4 regions of the Mesorhizobium sp. B2-4-18 genome follow, and region 1 is predicted to be linked to each of the others. Evidence: predicted binding sites of a transcription regulator. Region 1 holds the regulator's gene; each other region holds the start of a gene.
The links. The regulator LexA, encoded in region 1, represses DNA repair genes until DNA is damaged. The targets are predictions, from matches to a motif close to TGTTCNNNNTGTGTTCNG.
Positions count from the first base shown of each region.

Region 2: a site for LexA is predicted at 1,903-1,920, ahead of rhuM (RhuM family protein). Genes of this name have one in related genera too.
Region 3: a site for LexA is predicted at 2,547-2,564, ahead of dinB (DNA polymerase IV). Genes of this name have one in related genera too.
Region 4: a site for LexA is predicted at 3,070-3,087, ahead of parE (DNA topoisomerase IV subunit B). Genes of this name have one in related genera too.

Region 1 covers NZ_VFUW01000017.1:33,844-38,735, forward strand. The annotation lists gene FJ527_RS27985 (ABC transporter ATP-binding protein) at 1-373, opposite strand, end outside; gene FJ527_RS27990 (ABC transporter substrate-binding protein) at 432-1,418, opposite strand; gene FJ527_RS27995 (GntR family transcriptional regulator) at 1,569-2,342, shown strand; gene lexA (transcriptional repressor LexA) at 2,753-3,496, shown strand; gene FJ527_RS28005 (ComEC/Rec2 family competence protein) at 3,490-4,892, opposite strand, start outside.
Region 2 covers NZ_VFUW01000001.1:585,411-590,302, forward strand. The annotation lists gene cueR (Cu(I)-responsive transcriptional regulator) at 214-699, shown strand; gene FJ527_RS02690 (nucleoside deaminase) at 808-1,278, shown strand; gene rhuM (RhuM family protein) at 1,967-2,977, shown strand; gene FJ527_RS02700 (hypothetical protein) at 2,974-3,153, opposite strand; gene FJ527_RS02705 (DUF3800 domain-containing protein) at 3,159-3,977, shown strand; gene FJ527_RS02710 (IS1595 family transposase) at 4,233-4,892, opposite strand, start outside.
Region 3 covers NZ_VFUW01000010.1:117,530-122,421, forward strand. The annotation lists gene FJ527_RS23000 (alpha/beta fold hydrolase) at 1-1,214, shown strand, start outside; gene dinB (DNA polymerase IV) at 1,267-2,514, opposite strand; gene FJ527_RS23010 (helix-turn-helix domain-containing protein) at 2,676-3,092, opposite strand; gene FJ527_RS23015 (NmrA family NAD(P)-binding protein) at 3,203-4,081, shown strand; gene FJ527_RS23020 (dihydrofolate reductase family protein) at 4,119-4,706, shown strand; gene FJ527_RS23025 (SDR family oxidoreductase) at 4,830-4,892, shown strand, end outside.
Region 4 covers NZ_VFUW01000002.1:164,633-169,524, forward strand. The annotation lists gene FJ527_RS04300 (response regulator) at 1-210, opposite strand, end outside; gene FJ527_RS04305 (hypothetical protein) at 244-513, opposite strand; gene FJ527_RS04310 (type II and III secretion system protein family protein) at 517-1,962, opposite strand; gene cpaB (Flp pilus assembly protein CpaB) at 1,993-2,919, opposite strand; gene parE (DNA topoisomerase IV subunit B) at 3,158-4,892, shown strand, end outside.

The DNA.
Region 1 (4,892 bases):
CAAGCCGGGTGGTGTTCAGCCCCGGGCGCAAGGTGCGCTTTTGGCTACGCAAATCGGCCAGCAGCATGTTTTCCGCAACCGTCATGCTGGCGGCGGTGCCGCGCATCGGGTCCTGGAACACGCGCGCCAGTTTCGCGGCGCGCTTGTGCACCGGCATTGCAGTCACGTCGGCGCCGTTGATCAGGATCTGGCCGGAATCGAGGATCAGGGCGCCGGAAATGGCGTTGAGCATGCTGCTCTTGCCGGCCCCATTGGAGCCGATGACGATGCCGAACTCTCCGGTGGCCAAGGACAGGCTGAGACCGTCCAGCGCGACCTTCTCGTCGGCCTGGCCCTTGTAGAACACTTTGCGCGCGGATCGAATCTCGAGCATCGTTTCTCCCTGACCTCGGGATGACGGCGCCGACGCCGTCACCCCGGCAGTTCCGATGTTAGTCGACGATGCAGCCGCAATCGGCCATTGAAGCCGGTATCTCGATGCCGAACGCGGCCATCGCCTTGCGCGAGATCGTTGCCATGTGGTCCTTGTAGGCCGGGCGCGACGGCGCGATCGTCTTGGGATCCTTGCCCTTGAGGATCTCGGCGGCGATGTTGCCGGCGTTGACGCCGACCTGCGTGTAATTGACCGCGAAGCTCGCCGGCACGGTACCGTTACGGACCGCACTGTCATCGGAGTTGACGACCGGGATACCGGCCTGGCGGGCGGCCGCGGAGACAGCGGCGATCGCCGGCTGGATCAGGTTCGAGGCCGGGCCGTAGACCACGTCGGCCTTGCCGGCGAGCGAAGCGATGCGTTGCTGGATGTCATTGACGTTGTCTATGCCGACCTCCACCACCTCGAAGCCCGCGGCCGGTGCCGCCGCCTTGATCTTTTCGACCAAGGCAACGTCATTGGCCTCACCGGGATTATAAGGCACGCCGAAGCGCTTGGCGTTCGGCAGCAGCTTCTTGGTGAAGGCCATCACCGCGGCGACGTCCTGCAGATCGCTGGCGCCGGTCATGCCTTCGTCTCCGGCGTCCCATGACGGCACCAGCTTGGCCGCCACCGGATCGGTGACCGCGGCAAAAACGATCGGAATGCCGGAACCGGCGAGCGCTTTCTTGGCGATCTGTGAGACCGGCGTGGTGATGGTGTAGATCAGCTTGGGCTGCTCGGCCTGCAGCTTGGCGATCATCTGCGGCACCAGCGACGCATCGAAATTGGTGTGGCTCTCCGTGTAGACGACGTCCTTGCCCTCGACGAAGCCGTTATCCGTCAGCGCCTTCTTGAAGCCGGCTATGGCGGCGTTCAATTGCGGATGCTCGCCGAAATTGGCAATGCCGATACGGATCTGATCGGCCGCGGCACTGCCGGCACTGACCATCAATGCGCCTGCCAGGGCCAAGCCCGACAACCAAGCGGATTTCGACTTCAACATCATTTCCTCCCAGATTTGATCAGGGCCGCTTGGAAACGCGGCTACTACGGCGATCATGGTGAGTCCGCTGGTCTGTGTCAAACATTATATATAATTGTTGCTGTGACGCACTATCATATATACTTTTCGCCAGACGACGGATTGATCACCATGCTGAATGAAACGAGTTCCACAAAAACGGAAGCCGCCTATCAGCTGTTGCGGCGCGACATCCTGACCACGCGCCTCATGCCCGGCGCCCCGCTCAAACTGAGTGCGCTGCGCGGCACCTATGGCGTCGGCTGGACACCGTTGCGCGAAGCCCTGTCGCGGCTCGAGGCCGAACGCCTGGTCACCGCGATCAGCAATCGTGGTTTTGCCGTGGCTCCGGTGTCGCGGGCCGAGCTGGAGGATCTGGCACGCGCCAGGATGGTGGTCGAGATACCCCTGTTCCTCGAATCGATGGAAAAAGGCGGCAGGGAGTGGGAGGATGCCGTGGTCACCGCCCACTACCGGCTCTCGCGTTGCAAGACGGCGGTCGACGATCCCTCGGACGCGGCCGTCGACAGATGGGACGAGAACCACGAGGCTTTCCATGCGGCGCTGCTGAGCGCCGCCACATGCGACTGGCTGTTGCGGTTCCGCTCGACGATCTCGGATCAGCTGCGCCGGCATCATCGCTTTCTTGGTCTGGCGCCGACACTGCGGGCCGCGGCCGGCCTCAAGGATGGCTATGAAGAGGCAATCGAAGCGCTGCGCGAAGCGATTGCGATCGAACACCATACCGCGATCATGGAAGCGGCGCTCGACCGTGACATCGAGCGGGCCAAGGCGCTGATGACGGCGCATATCGGCTACACACTGCACGTCTATGTCCACAGCGAAGACAGCGGCGCCACCAGATACGCCGCTCGCGCCGGCAGCTTGAAGGCGGGTTCGGGATAACTTCAGCGCTTCCGCGACCCCTATTCGAACGCGCTGGCCGGAGTGCGCCGAACGCCCGGATCCATGGCCGCCCGAAGCTACCAATCGTTGGCATTTTGGTTTCGTTTCGTTCCGCGAATAATGGCTCCGCGAATTATACGTCCCCCCGAGGAGAAACCTTCCAACTAACTGATGCCAAAGCCTCGTCGGCGGATGGGCCACAGGCCATTAACCAAAACGATTTCAATGCGCCTGCCGATGGCGGAAAGGGCTGGTTGCTGCCCGCCGTCGCGGGCAAAAAACTTCAGACCCCTTAACAAATTCATTAAACTTTAAACGGTTGCAGAACACAACTGGAACAGATAGTGTTTGTTCTGGGTTTGTTTTTTCGATTCTGGTTCAACCTTTCGTTCAATGTCTTGGGGGCCGCCATGCTGACACGCAAGCAACATGAACTGCTGATGTTCATCCACGAACGGCTCAAGGAAAGCGGGATACCGCCTTCCTTCGACGAGATGAAGGAAGCACTCGATCTTGCCTCCAAGTCGGGGATCCATCGCCTGATCACGGCCCTGGAGGAGCGCGGCTTCATTCGCCGGCTACCCAATCGGGCGCGCGCGCTGGAAGTGCTGCGGCTGCCGGACTCGATCGCGCCGGGCCTCAATGCGGCAAAGAAGTTCTCGCCAAGCGTCATCCAAGGCAGCCTTGGCCAAGGCAGTCTCGGACGCCAGATCAGGCCGGCCGCTGCGCCTTCGCGCCTGCCCGCGGCCGGCAACGACGACGACGCGGTTTCAGCCGTGTCCATCCCGGTCATGGGCCGTATCGCCGCCGGTGTGCCGATCGATGCCATCCAGCATCAGACGCATTCGATCTCGGTGCCGCCGGACATGATCATGGGCGGCGAGCACTATGCGTTGGAGGTCAAGGGCGACTCGATGATCGAGGCTGGTATCTTCGATGGAGACACGGTCATTATCCGCAATGCCGACACGGCAAGCCCGGGCGAAATTATCGTGGCACTGGTCGACGAAGAGGAAGCGACACTGAAGCGGTTCCGCCGCAAAGGCGCTTCGATCGCGCTCGAGGCCGCCAATCCAGCCTACGAAACGCGCATTTTCGGGCCGGACAGGGTCAAGGTACAAGGCAAGCTGGTCGGGTTGATCAGGCGCTACTGAACCGGCTTGTTATCGGGCTTGTCGGGTTTTTTGTACGGCGGCAGCCCCCTCGCCTCGCGTGAGAATTTTCGCTGTTCGTGCCAGGGCCGGTATGGTCCGTCGACGGCAAATGCGATCGCGGCCCGGGTCGTGGCCGACTGGGGATTGAAGAAGACGGCAGCGCTTCCCTTGCGGGCGAGCTGCCGTTTGGTGACGACGAGAACCAGTGGATTGTGGCAGGCGTCATAGGCGGTTGCGTCATTGACGATGATCAGGTCGGCGAAAGCGCAGGCTTTCCAGGTGGTCTTGCGGTCCTCGACATAGGCAATGATCGCGCCGGAAGGGTGCCTGGCAAGGCACAGGCCTTCGCGGCAGTAGAAGGGCGATCCCGGCGGCAGGTCGGTGGGACTGGCAACATCGAATTGCCTGTCTGTCGTGTCGAACATTTCCGGTTTGACGATTGTTTCGGAGATCAGGGCGCGCTTCCAGTTGTCGGTTGCGAATTCGTTCGGACGTTCCCGGTTGACGGCCAGTTCGCCATTGCCGATCGGCAGCGCGACCAGCCGCGCATCTTCCGAGATCAGCACATCGGGCGCGCGTGTGTGCGACACAGTCAACAGGCCGGCAAGCGCGAATGGCAGCGCCGCGAGCCGCAGCCATGTCGTCGCCATCGTCGCGATTGCCAGCGCGACGGTGACCAGCAGCACGGATTGCTGCGAAATCAGCCCGACTCCATCGACCGGAGAGCGCTCCGATATCCACGCCGACACGGCGATCATTGCTGTCAGGCCCTTGCCCATGAGGTAGAGAGCCGGCCAATCCAATCCGAATGGCATCAACAGCGCGCTGGCGACGGCCAGGAACATCACGACCGACACGATAGGCATCACGGCCAGATTGGCGAACAGGCTGAGCGGCGATACCCGCTGGAAATGCCAGATGGCAAACAGTGCCGTGGCGCTGCCGGCGATAATGGACGTCATGGCCAATCCTCCTGTCGCCAGCAGGAATTTTCGCGTCAGGAACCCCGCCAGGGATCGCTTTGGCGGCGGTGGCCGCGTCTTTCCCGCATGGTGATCGGCCCAGCCGGCATAAGCGCCAACCAGGGCCGCGGTCGCGGCGAACGACATCTGAAAGCTCGGGCCGACGACCTCGTGAGGCGAGACCAGGATGACGGCGATCGCCGAGATCGCCAGATTGCGCATGGTCAGGGCAGCGCGATCGAAGAAGACGGCAATCAGCATCACCGCCAGCATGATGAAGCTGCGTTCGGCGGCAACGACGACACCGGAAATGATGAGATAGGCCGCGATCGAGAACAGTGCGGCGGCGGCCGCGTATTTCTTCACCGGCCGGCGCGCGGAAAAGTCTGGAAACAGCGCGAAGGCACCACGCAGCAGACCCATGATGGTGCCGG
Region 2 (4,892 bases), on a different contig from region 1:
TGCCCCGCCCAAACTAGAGCGGCACGAGTCGGCCGCTTTCTCGCCATCATTCATGCTGGCATTTGCTTTGCTTGCCAAGCACACGATGCCTATATGCGGGGACTTACGTGCTGGTATGCGTATCACTATGGCATTTCGGCAACATACTTCACCGGATTGTGAAGGAAATTCAATGGGCCTGAATCGCAGGCCCGCGAAACTCGAGGATCCGTCATGAATGTCGGCGACGCCGCTCACCGCTCAGGCCTGCCGGCCAAGACCATCCGCTACTATGAGGAGATCGGCCTGATCGCGCCCGCGCGCGCCGCCAATGGCTATCGCGATTATTCGGGCGACGATATCCACCGGCTGGCCTTCCTGCGCCGCGCGCGCAATCTCGGCTTTTCGATAGACGATTGTCGCCAGCTGATGGCGCTCTACAAGGATCGCGGCCGCGCCAGCCACGACGTGCGCGCAATCGCCGCCGCCCACGTCACCGCCATCGAGGAGAAGGTGCGCGAGCTGCAATCGATGCGCTCGACGCTGCAGAAGCTCGTTCACGCCTGCCATGGCGACGAGCGGCCGGACTGCCCGATTTTGGATGACATGGCGGGGGCGGCGTTGGCCGGCGGCAAACCCAACCGCGGAAGCGATAGACCACCTGTTGAAGACGGTGGCCTGGGCGGAGGCGGCGTTAGCCGCCTTGCCACGCGCTCGTGAAGCCGCCAGCATGGGTTCGTGTGGTATATTGCGCGCTCTGATATCAGCGTAGGGTAAAAGTACTGCCGCTGGTCGCCGGCCGGTGACCCCAATGACCGGAGAGAGCGCATGACCCGCGACCAGATGCTCGCCCACCTTCGCGCCGCCGATGCGGTCGCCCGCGAGGCTGCCGCGCACGGCCACCATCCGTTCGGCGCGGTGCTGGTCGGCCCCGACGACGCAATCCTCATGCGCCAAGGCAATATCGACACCCTGCATCACGCCGAGACCGAACTTGCGCGGCGCGCGGCGGCAGCCTATCCGCCGGAGTTTCTCTGGACATGCACGCTGGTCTCGACGGGCGAGCCCTGCGCGATGTGCACCGGAACGCTCTACTGGGCGAATATCGGCCAGCTGGTCTATGGCTTCGAGGAGACCGAGCTTCTCGCGCTGACAGGCGACCATCCCGAAAATCCGACGATGAGTCTGTCCGCGCGAATTGTGCTCGGCTCTGGGCAGAAGAAGATCGAGGTCCACGGCCCCTTCCCCGAAATTGAGGATGAACTTGTATCGGTGCACCGTGGCTTCTGGCAGCGGTAGTGGCTCCCCACCTCCCGCGAAAGGTCAGAAAGAGCGGACCGAACATAGGCGCAATGTGGACCGCTGCTACATGGACTCGAGCGGAAACGCCGCCCTTCGTTCGAATGACGCCAACCGGTCAACCCTGCGATATCCTGGTCAAAGCTGACGGCGAACTCCCAAATCCCCAAATTTGCCGCCGCCAGTCAGGCTCGGCGGTTTTGCCCGTATTGATGTCCCCCCAAACCGCCGAGCCGCCCCGGTCAGCCGGCAAACTCCCTCCAGGTCTGTCAAATACATAATCGCCGTTAAAAAGGTGATTATCCGGTTGACAAACCCAATCAAATCATAGGACTCTGACTATGACAGTGCTACAAGTTAGCCATCATGCTAGTGCCCTTCAGCAGTTTCATAGGAACCATGATCCTCTGCTTGATCGGGGTTTTGGCTTACAGGTGGTTTGGCCCAATCGCGCTGGTTGTTGTCGGCGGCATCGGGTTGCCAGCGTTGCTGGCGATTAACTTTTATAGGGCTGATTTGAAAAACCGGAAGCGGCTCAATTCAACAGATAGGGGCTTCTAGCCGCTCGCCACCCCGCTACCCAGCCGTAGGGGAATGGGTGGCGCCAGCTTGGGGACAGCTTCGCGGATCATAACAAGAACGCTTCGACCTGTGTTACGTTGCGTAAACAGAATCGGAGATTCGATCCATGGCAACCCCGCCGAAGAAGACCATTGCGCAGAAAACCCAAGAAGCCGCAAAGCAGTTGGAGCTTGAATTAGTGCAGTTCAAGCTCGGCAAGATTGCGATTAGCTTCAACCTGGATGTTGACCACGAAACCGTTTGGGCGACGGCCAATCAGATCGCCGACCTGTTTGAGCGTGACGCTGATACAGTCGGGCACCACATCAAATCCATCTATGCTGAAGGGGAATTAAGCGAAGCGGCAACTACCGCAAAATTTGCGGTAGTTCAAAAGGAGGGCACTCGGGAGGTCACGCGCGAAATCACGCACTACGATCTGGATGTGATTTTGGGCGTTGGCTTCCGAGTCAAATCCCCGCGAGCTTCTGAATTCCGCAAATGGGCAATGTCCACCCTAAAAGCCTACGTAGTTGATGGCTATGCCATCAACGAAGCTGGCCTTCGAGACAACCCGAATGCGCTACGAAAATTGGCAGCTCGAATTCGCGAGCTGCGCGCCGACGAAAAGAATGTTTATGAATCCGTCCGGCTGGTTTTCAAGGAAGCATCCAGCGACTACGAAGCGAACTCGGACCCCTGCAAGCGCTTCTATTCCATGCTTCAGGATAAGTTCCACTACGCGGTTCATCAGAACACCGCCGCAGGATTGATCCTCACCCGAGCTAGCCACAAGAAGCCCAACATGGGCGTTGTCAGTTTCGGCGGGAACATGCCAACCGTGCAGGAGGCACAAGTCGGCAAAAACTACTTGGACCACGACGAGCTATATGTGCTCCATATTCTTTGCGAGCAATTTCTGCTTTACGCCGAATCGAGCGCGATCAGGGGTCGGACGCTCACTATGCAGGAACTCGGCAGCAAGTTGGACAGTCTGCTTGCGGTCAATGAGTACCCCGTCTTCAAGGGTTATAAGGCCGCGCTTCACAAGAAGGCCGTGGAACATGCGCAAGCGGAGTACGCTATGTGGCAACGCCGCCTTGTGAAGGAAGAAACCGGCAAGCTAACGAAAGCCTAGCGTCCCATACGCTGGCGGCGTAGCAGTTCCTTAATCTGCTCATTGGTGAGCTTCGGCGCATGGGCGATCTTGTCCACAATGGCCTCGAAAGCCTTGTCTGAATTGTCCGTTTTTAGATCCCGCGCAGCGTCTTTAAACTTGTCGAGTTGACTCTTGGATTTTTCCGAGATTCCCATGCGTGATGCCTTGTTCTTTTTCGGCCTACGTTGATGAAGCGGGAGACGAGGGTTTCGGGAAACTTCGTCTCCCCGGAACCACCGGCCAATCCCGTTGGCTTGGTGTCGGGGCCGTGCTTGTTTCGGATAGCAACGACCGCTTCATGCCATTATGGCGTGATGAGATCGTATCATTGTTTCCCAAGAAACAGAACCAAAGGGATATCCATTTCCGGTACCTCAATCACCACCAGCGCGTTGCCGCTTGCAATGTTCTTCGTGAGAAACCTCTCGGCATTTGCGTCATAGCCTCGAACAAGGAGACGATCCTCGACAGTGAGGAGTTGGAAGTCTTCAAGCGAAAGCAGCACCTCTACAACTACCTGGTCCGCTGGCTTTTGGAGCGCCTTACAGCGGCTTGCCGAGAAAAGGCTCGCCTTGATGGCAACGGCCCGGCGAACCTCTTCGTCACCTTCTCTCGCCGTGCTGGCACCGACTACCAAGTGATGCGAAATTATTTTGAATTTATGAGGGACGGGCGCGAGCTGATGAAGCCGGTCCGCTCAATAGATTGGAATGTGTTTGATCCTGCAAACATACGGGTCGAAAACCACGCGGTGCGCGCCGGTCTACAGATTGCCGATGTCGTTACCAGTGCAACATGTGCTGGTCTAGAACCTGACGAGTACGGGAACGTTGAACCCCGCTACGCACTCTCGCTCAAGGCTCGCTACCTCAAAGAACACAAGCGCATATTGAACTGCGGCCTTACCCTGATCCCGCCAATAGGGCGCTCCCCACTCAGCAAAGAGCAGGGAGCGTTTATCGCCGAACTGAATAAGTGACAGGCCCCCGGACCCCTGATCCACATTGCTAGAATGCTGCTGCCCGAAGGCAACTCGGGGTGGCTCCGGCGCTTGCCTGCCACCCCAAATATGACATTTTTCCTATCCGCTTTCAATATGCTTTTCAGGAATATCCTGTCAAATCAATCGGTTAACTAGTAACCCATTGAAAATGATTCATTTTTCTTTCGGTGCGAGTATCGCCAGAGCGGCAATTCCAACTGCACCGGCCTGCGGAAGTGCGCTCGCTTCGCGTCAAGCAGGTCTGCGATAGGTGAGGCGCTTACCGGCAGCACCCTTCAAGGCGATGAAAGCGCGGGTGCCGTCATCAACGCCTATGGCGATACGGTTCGAATAGCGGAAATCGAATTCGGCAAGGTAGCGGTGCAAGTGCTGTTCGCCGCAATGCTGGTAAACGCCCTTCATGCCGCGCTTGACGATCGAATAGAAGCCTTCCACGGTGTTTGTATGGACGGTCTTGGCGCTTTCGTAGCGGACGTATTCGTCCTTGGAATGCGTGACGACATCGTGCGAAGCGAATTCCTGGCCCACGCGGCGATACATGCCAGCCTCGTCCGTCATCAACGCGCTTTCCTTGGCGATATTGGCGCGAACGATTGGCATGACGGTTCCAATGCGGGCGGTATCGACGTGGAAGGAACGGGCGCGGCCACCACGTTCGACAAGCGTAACGACAGTGTTCTTGTGAGAAGTGCCGGCCTTTACCGGGGTATCCTTCAAGCGACCGATATACGTCTCGTCAACTTCGACGGTCTTGCCATTGCCGCCCATCGGGGAAAGCTCGCCAGACGCCATTGCAAGGCGAATGCGATGGCACAGGAACCAAGCGGCCTCATAGGTGCATTCGAGTATGCGGTGCATCTGGTGGGCGCTGATGCCCTTCTTTGAGGCGCA
Region 3 (4,892 bases), on a different contig from region 1:
TCGACCTTGCCTGGGCATCGCCCAGGCTGGCGCATGTCCTGCACCGTCTCGGCTCTTTTTGCCGGCTGATCCGGATGGACAAGCGCGGCACCGGACTGTCGGATCGCAATGTCGGCCTGCCGACGCTCGAAGAGCGTATGGAAGACGTGCGCGCGGTCCTGGACGCGGTCGGTTCGAAGCGTACCGTCCTGTTCGGCAGCTCCGAGGGCGGCAGCATGTGCATGCTGTTTGCCGCGACCTATCCCGAACGCACGGCCGCCCTCATCTTGAACGGGACCTATGCCCGAGGTGTATGGGCGCCGGACTACCCCTGGGCCAAAACCAAGGCGCAGGTGGAAAGAGAACTCGTCGCCATCGAGCGCGAATGGGGAGAGCCGGCCGACCTCAGCAATGCCGCGCCCAGCCTGATGAACGATGCATTCGAGCGCGAATGGTTCGCGGCCTTCCTGCGCAATTCAGCTTCGCCCGCCGATGCGATCTCGCTGTGGTACTGGAGCACCGAAATCGACGTTCGGGAGATACTGGGAGCCATCCACGTTCCAACGCTAATCGTTCAGAGAACGGGCGATCGCTGGGTCAAGGCCGAGGAGGGGCGCTACCTGGCGAAACACATACCGAGCGCGAGCTACATCGAGCTCGCGGGCAACGACCATGTCATCTGGGGGGAAGGCTCCGATCGCCTGATCGATGAGATCCAGTCCTTTGTCAGCGGCACCTTGCCGGCGGCACCCGGCGAGCGTGTGCTGGTCACCATTCTCTGCGTGGACATCACCTCGCCATCTGCGTCCCCCGATGGCCAGGATTTGAGGCGGGGATATGTCGACGCGATCTGCGATCAAGTCCAACTGGCCCAGGGCAGGGAGATACGGCGCAACGCGAATGGCCTCCTCGCTGCCTTCCAGCGTCCGACGCGGGCGATCCAATGCGCCATGGCGATCCGCGACGGTTTGAAGCCATCTGGCCTCGGCGTCCGTGCCGCGGTGCATATTGGCGAGTGCGAAAAGCAAGACGGTGATTTAACCGGCACCGCCATCGACCAAGCAGTGCTGATGCTCGACCAAGCCTTGCCGGGCGAGATCGTTACGTCGCGCACAATCCACGATCTCGTGCCGGGCTCCGGCCTTGTGTTTACAGAGCGCGGCGGGACGGAAACAGGCGCCGTGCCGGGAGGCGGGCAACTCTATGGGGTCGGTGCAGCGTCGGCCCGACAGTAGCGAAGCGCCATGGTGTCGGTTGGCGCGCCGTCGGGGACAGTCCCTTTTCCACTCAAAGCTCCTTTTCCGCCAGCTCCCTGAATGCGTCGGGCACCGAGCGGGCCGCCTCCAGCGCCACCGTACCGTAGCCGACCGCCTGTTTGCCGAAACGCTGGCGGATCTTGTCGATGGCGCGGTCGGCGCCGAAGCGCGCGAGGCCTTTTTGGCTACCCGGGCGGCGCTTCTCGTCGGCGAGGCCGAGCGGCAGGTCGAGCTGCAGTTCGGCGCTCTCCTCCAGATGCGAGACCGAGATCGCCAGCAGCGAGATCGTTTTCTCCCGGGGATGCTCGGCGAGCACGCCGCGCACCAAATCCCCTGCGATCTCGGCCAGCATGGCGGTCGCCGAGATCGGCTGTTCCAGCGTGATCGAGCGCGTGACGGCGCTGAGATCGGCAAAGCGCACGCGCACGGTTACCGTGCGGCCGGGACGGTTCTTGGCGCGCAGCCGGCTGGCGACGCGATCGGCCAGATGCAGCAGTGTGGGCACGATCACTCGCGCCACGGCCGGCTTTTGCCCGAGCGCCGATTGCGCGCCGGCCGAGTGCGCCCGGCGCTTCGTCTCCAGCTTGCGCGGATCGCGGTTCCACGACAGCGCCGTGAGCTTTTCGCCGGCCGCGGGGCCTAGCAGCCGGGTCAGGGCGCCGCTGTGGGTCCGGGCCAGCTCGCCGATGGTCTCGACGCCGATCTCGGCCAAGCGCGCCCTGGTTGCCGGGCCGACGCCCCACATCAGCGAGACCGGCAAATCGTGCAGAAAGGCAAGCTCGGTGCCGGGCTCGACCACCACCAGCCCGTCTGGCTTGGCGACTTGCGAGGCGATCTTGGCCAGATGCTTGGTGCGAGCCACGCCGATCGAGATCGGCAGGCCGAGTTCGGCCCGCACACGGCCGCGGATCGCCGTCGCGATTTCCCGCGGGGAGCCGAACAGATGCGTGCAGCCGGCGACATCAGCGAAGGCCTCGTCGATGGAGATGCGTTCGACCACCGGCGTGAAATCGTCGAGCACCTTGATCGCCGCGTCGCCCAGCCGCTGGTAGTGGCTGAAATTGCCGCCGACGAAGATCAATTGCGGGCAAAGCTCGCGCGCTTTGCGTCCAGGCATGCCGCCGCGCACGCCAAAGGCGCGCGCTTCGTAAGAGGCGGCGAGCACCACGCCGCCGCCAACCGCGATCGGCTTGCCGCGCAGCGACGGGTCGAGCAGTTGCTCGACCGAGGCATAGAAGGCGTCGAGATCGGCATGCAGGATGGTGGCCGTTGTTTCCATCCTGTTCCGCTCATCCGCGATTGCTGATAGACAGGAACCTATAGTGAACAAACAGAGATCATTGTCAATTGGGTCCTTGGTGCATCGGTGTCCTTTGGGCGTAACCGAGGCGCGTAAAGTGCCTCCTTTTCCCACAGGGCGGAAGGAGGCAGCGCCACTTCCTAGACAACATGCTCCGCCCGCAGTGCCGCCTTCATCCGTTCCAGCGCCGGCTCGCCGCCGGCCGCCAGTTCGTCGGCGATGCGGGCGAGCTTGTCGTCGGATTTGCGGTGCCTGCTGCCCCAGGCGCCGAGCGTGGCCAGCACCGGCAGGAGATCGATGCCGGCTTCGGTCAGCCGGTAGATCGCCTTCAGCCCGTGGCTAGGGTCGTCGCTGCGGGTGAGGATGCCTTCGTCCTGCAGCGTCTGCAGCCGCTCGGCCAATGTGCGCGAGGAGATGCCTTCATCGGATTGCAGGAACTCGCGAAAATGCTTTTTGCCGGCGAAGACCAGGTCGCGGATGATGAGCAGCGTCCAGCGGTCGCCGAGCAATTCCAGCGACAGGCTGATCGGGCAGCCGGATCTTTCACGCGTCGACATCTCTACGGTTCCATTTTTAAATCACTTTACTATTGACATCGTTCTTTCCATCAGTCAAATGCTTCCAAAAGTAAATCGTTGGGCCGCAACTTGGCCAGCAGGAGGACGTCATGAGTCAGGCCGTCGGGAAAATCAGCTCACCAAGAACCGTCGTGGTCATCGGGGCCACCAACGAGGTTGGCAAGGCGGTCGCTCAGGTCCTGACCGGGCAGGGGCATATTGTGCGCGGCGTGGCGCGCAGCCTGGGTGTCGCGCTTGACGATAGCGACGCGCTCGCCTCCGCCTTTTCCGGTGCCGACAGCGCCTATGTAATGATTCCGTTCGACGTCACGGCGCCAGATCTTCATGGCTTCGAGGATGAAGTCGGCGCGCGGCTGGCGGCGGCGATCGCGAAGTCAGGCGTGCGCCGCGTCGTGCTGCTCAGCGGCCTCAATGCCCATCTCAGGATGGGAACTTCGCTCGGCGCCGCCTTGATGGAGGACCGGCTGGCGGCGCTCGGCCTCGACGAACTGGTGTTTTTGCGCGCCTCGTTCTTCATGGAGAACTTCGCCAAGGGCATGGGCTTTGTCCAGCAGGCCGCTTCCGGCATCTTCATGACGCCGTTCCGTGGCGATCTGCCGATGCCTTTGATTGCTGCCAGCGATCTCGGCCAGCGCGCCGCCGCCCTGCTGGACGCTACGCGTTTTCCAAGCGAGCGGATTATCGAATTGCATGGCGGCGGCTATTATACCTTCGAGCAGGCCACCGCGATCCTGGGCAGCGCGATGGGGAGGCAGGTCACTTACAAGGCGGCTCCATTCACTGAGGCGCGCGCCGGGATGATCGCCAACGGCCTGTCACCGAGCTTTGCCGATGCGCTCGGCGAAACGGCGGCGAGTTTCAACAAGGGTGAACGCTGGGCACTTGAGGCACCGTCAATCCGCAACGCCACGCCGACCACTTTCGAGAGCTGGGCACAAGCCTTTGCCCGTTCGCAAAGCGCGGCGTGATCCTTCCTGCCTGGAATCCGGAAACGAGGAGAACCCCATGAAAAAGCTGATCCTTCAGATGCAGATGTCGGTCGACGGCTTTGTCGGTGCCAATGAGAACCACCCCTGGCAACTTTGGGGATGGGGCGACGACATCGGCTGGGACGAGGAACTGAAGCGTGATTTCAACGCGGTGTTTGCCGGCATCGACACCATCCTGCTCAGCCGCAAGATGGCTGAGGAAGGTTACCTCACCCATTGGGGCAACGCGGCGCGGAAATATCCGGCCGATCCGTTCTATGCCTTCGCCCAGCGTATCGTCGAAGCGCGCAAGGTGGTGCCGAGCGACAGGCTCGAGACCTCGCGATGGGAGCGCACGACGGTGGTGAGCGGCGACCTGCCGCGCGAGGTCAACGCATTGAAGGCGGGTGAGGGCGGCGACATGGCCGTCTTCGGCGGGGCGGGCTTTGCGTCGGCGCTGATCGCGGCCGGGGTGGTCGACGAGTTCCAGCTGTTCGTCAATCCGGCCGTGCTGGGCGCCGGCCGCCGCATCTTCGACCAAGGCGGGTTCCGAAACCTGCTTCTGCTCGGCTCGAAGGCTTATGGCTGCGGCATGGTGGTCAGCCGCTACGCGCCAGCGGGCTGATTACCGGCGTGCAGGCCGCACGCCGGTAAAAAGACGTTTGGCCGGAATCCTTTGCCCGCTTCTCTTCGTCTTCAAGGTGGGTCGCCGGAAGGGCGGCCGCATCAACGCTGAATGGAGAGACAAATGATCCTGGTGACAGGCGCCACCGGCCTGAACGGCAAGGCAATCGTGCGCGAGTTCGCGCGG
Region 4 (4,892 bases), on a different contig from region 1:
CAGGGACTCGATCTCCTCGAGTTTCGCTGCATCCATGTCGACGATGACGACGCCGAACTCGGCCTCCTGGACCTCGCCGCGCAGCTCGGTAACGTTCTTCTCCACCGTCATGAGCTGGATGATCTCGGAGGCGGCAAAGGCCGTCTTCGTGTCCTGCGCGAAGGCCCGGTCTGTCGACACGAGCAGGATTTTCTTGGTGCTGTTTGCCATTCTCGCCGCCTGTGAGGTCGATCGCCGTCTGGATCAGTTGTCGGTGGTCGTTTGCGCTGCCTTGGCACCGGCCGCCTGATCGGGCGTGACGGGTCCGGCACTGCCACGCTTGGCAGGCACGAGAAGTCTCGTGTTCTGGACGCCGTACTTCCACGGGTCGACCATCTGCATGACGGTGTTGGCGGCCTGCGCCTCGCCGGCGCCGGACGTCACCCCCTCGCTGCGCACATAGTCGTCGCTGGTGCAGCCGCTTGCCAGACCGGCAAGAAGCAGGGCGATGCACGATCTCAGGATCAGACGCATGGCTCAGTCCTTCGGCAGGTCGAGGAAATGACCGACTTTGGTGGCAGGAGCGGCCCGTGCGGCACTGCCGTCGGCCAGCGCCAGCGCGCGGCCCGTATCCGGCGCCTTCACCTCCTCGGTGTTGTTGAGGAAATAGTCGACATTGCTGGCTGGCTGCGTGCCATCGGTCGGCTCAACCATTTTCTTCGACGGATCGACCGGCTTGACCAGGTAGGGCGTGACGATGATGACCAGGTCGGTCTCGCGCCGCTGATAGGATTTCGACGAAAACAGCGCTCCAAGCACCGGCATCTTGCCAAGGCCGGGAATGCGAGACGTGGTGATGTCGTTCTGGGACTGCAAAAGCCCGGCGATCATGAAGCTCTGGCCGTTCTTCAGGTCGACCGAGGTCTTGGCGCGGCGCACGATGAAGCCGGGCACGGAAATGTTGCCGATATTGTAGGACGCCGACGCATCGATCGAGGAGACTTCCGGCGCGATGTCGAGGCTGACCAGCCCGTCCTTGAGTACGGTCGGCTTGAAATCCAGGCTAACGCCATATTTCTTGTAGCTGACCGAAATCTTGCCGTTGTCCTCCGAAACCGGGATCGGAAATTCGCCGCCGGCCAGGAAGCTCGCTGTCTCCCCTGAACGCGCGATCAGGTTCGGCTCAGCCAGCCGACGGGCAAGGCCGCGCTCTTCCAGCGCCTTGATGGCAATGTCGATCGAGACGCCGTTCGACAGCAGTCGGCCGATGATCTCGCCGGTCCCCGCCGCTGGGACCGTGCCCGGATCCAGTGAAATGTCGCGACCGCCGAAGCCGTAGGCGAAATTGGCGCTGTATTTCGCGCCCAGGTCCTGCCCTGCCTGGCGGTTGATCTCGACGAACCGGACATTGAGCTGAACCTGCTGCGACGAAGAGATATTGACCGAGTTGATCACTTCCTCATTGCCGGAAAAGCGGCTGGCGATCTTGCTTGCCTTATCCGCTGCAACCGCGTCATCCGCCTCACCCGACAGCACGACACGGCCGTTGGCCGAGCCGACCTTGATCTTGGCGTCCGGCACACTGGCACGGATAGTGTTCGCCAATTGGTCGGTGTCGAGCGTCACCTCGATGTCCACGGTGCCGACGAGCTGCTTGTTCTGGTCGAACAGCGCAATGCCGGTGGTGCCGAGATTGTTGCCCAGCACATAGAAGGATTTGTCGGTCAGCGGGTTGACGTTGGCGATCTCCGGATCACCGATGACGATCTGGTAGAAGGCCGCGCTCGTCATGATCGTCTTGGGCTTGCCCTTGGCAACCTTGATCGACGCATTCTTGGTCGACGAGACATAGACGATGTCGTTGTCCGCCTTCGCCGCTCCGGGCAAGGCAAGCACGCCGCTCGCAGCCAGGGTAAACGCCATCGCCAGGGCGCGCACCAAGCGCGACCGAGCCGTCATTCGATATAGGGTACGCATCAACATTGTCCCGTCCCGCCCGGTCCCCACCGGTCTTTACTTCTGGTCCCGCGTTGGAACCTGATATTCCTCGGCCTGCGTGCCGCGCGTCACGATGATCGTCTTGAATTTCGGCTTCTCCGGCTCCTTCGCTATGGCATCGAACAAGGAGCCGGCCACGGCCTGCGTCTTGGAAGCGACGGATCCGCCGAAGGAAGAGATGGTGGTGACGCCGTTCTTGCCATCGCCGCCTTCGCTGGCGGAGCGAAGCGACAGCGACAGCGTTCCGACGGTGCGGGCAAGCGCCACTTTCTGCGCGCCGTCGCTCGTCACCTCGAGGGTCACGGAATTGGCCACCTGCGGCGTCGTCTGGCGCTCGTCGGCGCCCTGCCCGACGCTGAGCACCTTGGCGTCGGCAACGACGATCTCCGAGGTGATGGTCGAACCGGCAGCCCCTTGCGCGTTCTTGGCGACTTCCTGGATTTCGCCGGCATCGCGCGTCAGCACGACATCGACCCGGTCGCCCGGCGTCACGAAGCCACCGACGCCGGCGATCTCGTCGGTGCGGATGGTGACCGCCCGCATTCCGGGCGTCAGCATGTTGGACAGCGTTGCGCGGCCGTTCGGTCCCGACAGCTTGGTAAGCAGCACCGGCTCGTTGATCTCGATCGGCGACAGCGCGACCCGGCCGCCTTCGCCGAGCAATCCATTGATGGTGGCAAAGGCGCCCTGCGGAAGGGAATCCTGCGGCCACGGGATTTCGCTGAGCTTGGCGCGGTCGAGCTCCATGCCGTAGCGCAACGGCGCGTTCGCCACCACGATGGTCTTGAACTCGATCCTGGGCGCGGCCGGAGCGGCGATCGAGGCCGTTTTCTCCTGGGCATCGGCCTTCGCTTGGCTCTTGACCCAGAAATCCGCGGCAAAGATCGAGATCGCGCCGAAAACGGCGGCGATGCCGATCATCGTTATGGCCTTGCCCCTCACGCCGAAAACCCCTGATGCCCGTCGTTTCTTGTTATGTTGGGCTCAGGCTAGGCGGCATTGTTAAAGAATCAGGAATATTGCGCGGCGGCATTTGACCTATTTCCGCCCGCTTGGTTATCGAATGGTTTTAGGGTAAGAGCAGTTAAATCCCCGAACGTAACAGGAACCTCCGTCGCTTGGCGCTGAAAAGCGTGGCAGTATCGACGGGGTGATTCGCAGCTTGGACTCTATGGCAGGCATGGACGACAACAACGATCTTTTCGGCAATCTGGAAAAACAGCCGCAGCCGGTTCGCACGCCGGCGCGCCCGGCGGATCCGCTGGTACAGGCGGCCGCCAGGCGTCCAGCCGCAACCAAGGATGGCAGCGAGGGCTACAGCGCCGCCGACATCGAGGTGCTTGAGGGCCTTGAGCCGGTGCGCCGCCGGCCAGGCATGTATATTGGCGGCACCGACGACAAGGCGATGCACCATCTGTTCGCCGAGGTCATCGACAATTCGATGGACGAAGCGGTTGCCGGCCACGCCACCTTCATCGATGTCGAACTCTCCGCCGACGGCCATCTCACGGTTACCGACAATGGCCGCGGCATTCCGGTCGACATGCACCCAAAATTCAAGAAGCCGGCGCTCGAAGTCATCATGACGACGCTGCATTCGGGCGGCAAGTTCGACTCCAAGGTCTACGAGACATCAGGCGGCCTGCACGGCGTTGGCGTCTCCGTCGTCAACGCCCTGTCGGATCATCTTGAGGTCGAGGTGGCACGTGGGCGCCAGCTCTATCGCCAGCGCTTTTCGCGCGGCGTCCCGGTGACCGGACTGGAGCAGCTCGGCGAAGTCCACAACCGGCGCGGCACAAAAATCCGCTTCCATCCCGACGAGCAGATTTTCGGCAAGGGCGCGGCCTTCGAGCCGGCGCGTCTCTACCGCATGACGCGTTCGAAGGCGTACCTGTTTGGCGGCGTCGAGATCCGCTGGACCTGCGATCCCTCCCTCATCAAGGAAAAGGATCAGACACCGGCCAAGGCGGAATTCCATTTCCCAGGCGGCCTCAAGGATTATCTGAAGGCGTCGCTCGGCGACGATTTCCAGGTGACGCGCGAAATCTTCGCCGGCAAGAGCGACAAGCAAGGCGGCCATGGCTCGCTCGAATGGGCGGTCACCTGGTTCGGTGGCGACGGCTTCATCAATTCCTACTGCAACACCATCCCGACCGGTGAAGGCGGCACCCACGAAGCCGGCTTCCGAAACGTGCTGACGCGCGGTCTGCGCGCCTATGCCGACCTCGTCGGCAACAAGCGCGCCTCGATCGTCACCTCGGAAGACGTCATGATTTCGGCCGCCGGCATGCTGTCGGTGTTCATCCGCGAGCCGGAATTCGTCGGCCAGACCAAGGACAGGCTGGCGACGATCGAAGCGATACGCATCGTCGAGACCGCGATCCGCGACCCGTTCGACCATTGGCTGGCCGACAATCCGCAGGAAGCCTCGAAGCTGCTCGACTGGGTGATCGCGCGCGCCGACGAACGGGTGCGCCGCCGCCAGGAAAAGGAAGTGTCGCGCAAGAGCGCGGTGCGCAAGCTGCGCTTGCCGGGCAAGCTCGCCGACTGCACGCAGAACGCGGCGGCGGGTGCCGAACTCTTCATCGTCGAAGGCGATTCCGCCGGCGGCTCGGCCAAGCAGGCGCGCGATCGTGCCAGCCAGGCCGTCTTGCCGCTGCGCGGAAAAATCCTCAACGTCGCCAGCGCCGGCAATGACAAGCTGGCCGCCAACCAGCAGATATCGGACCTGATCCAGGCGCTCGGCTGCGGCACGCGGTCAAAATACCGTGACGAGGATTTGCGCTACGACCGCGTCATCATCATGACCGACGCCGACGTCGACGGCGCACACATCGCTTCGCTGCTGATCACCTTCTTCTACCAGGAGATGCCGGCGCTGGTGCGCGGCGGCCATCTCTATCTGGCGGTGCCGC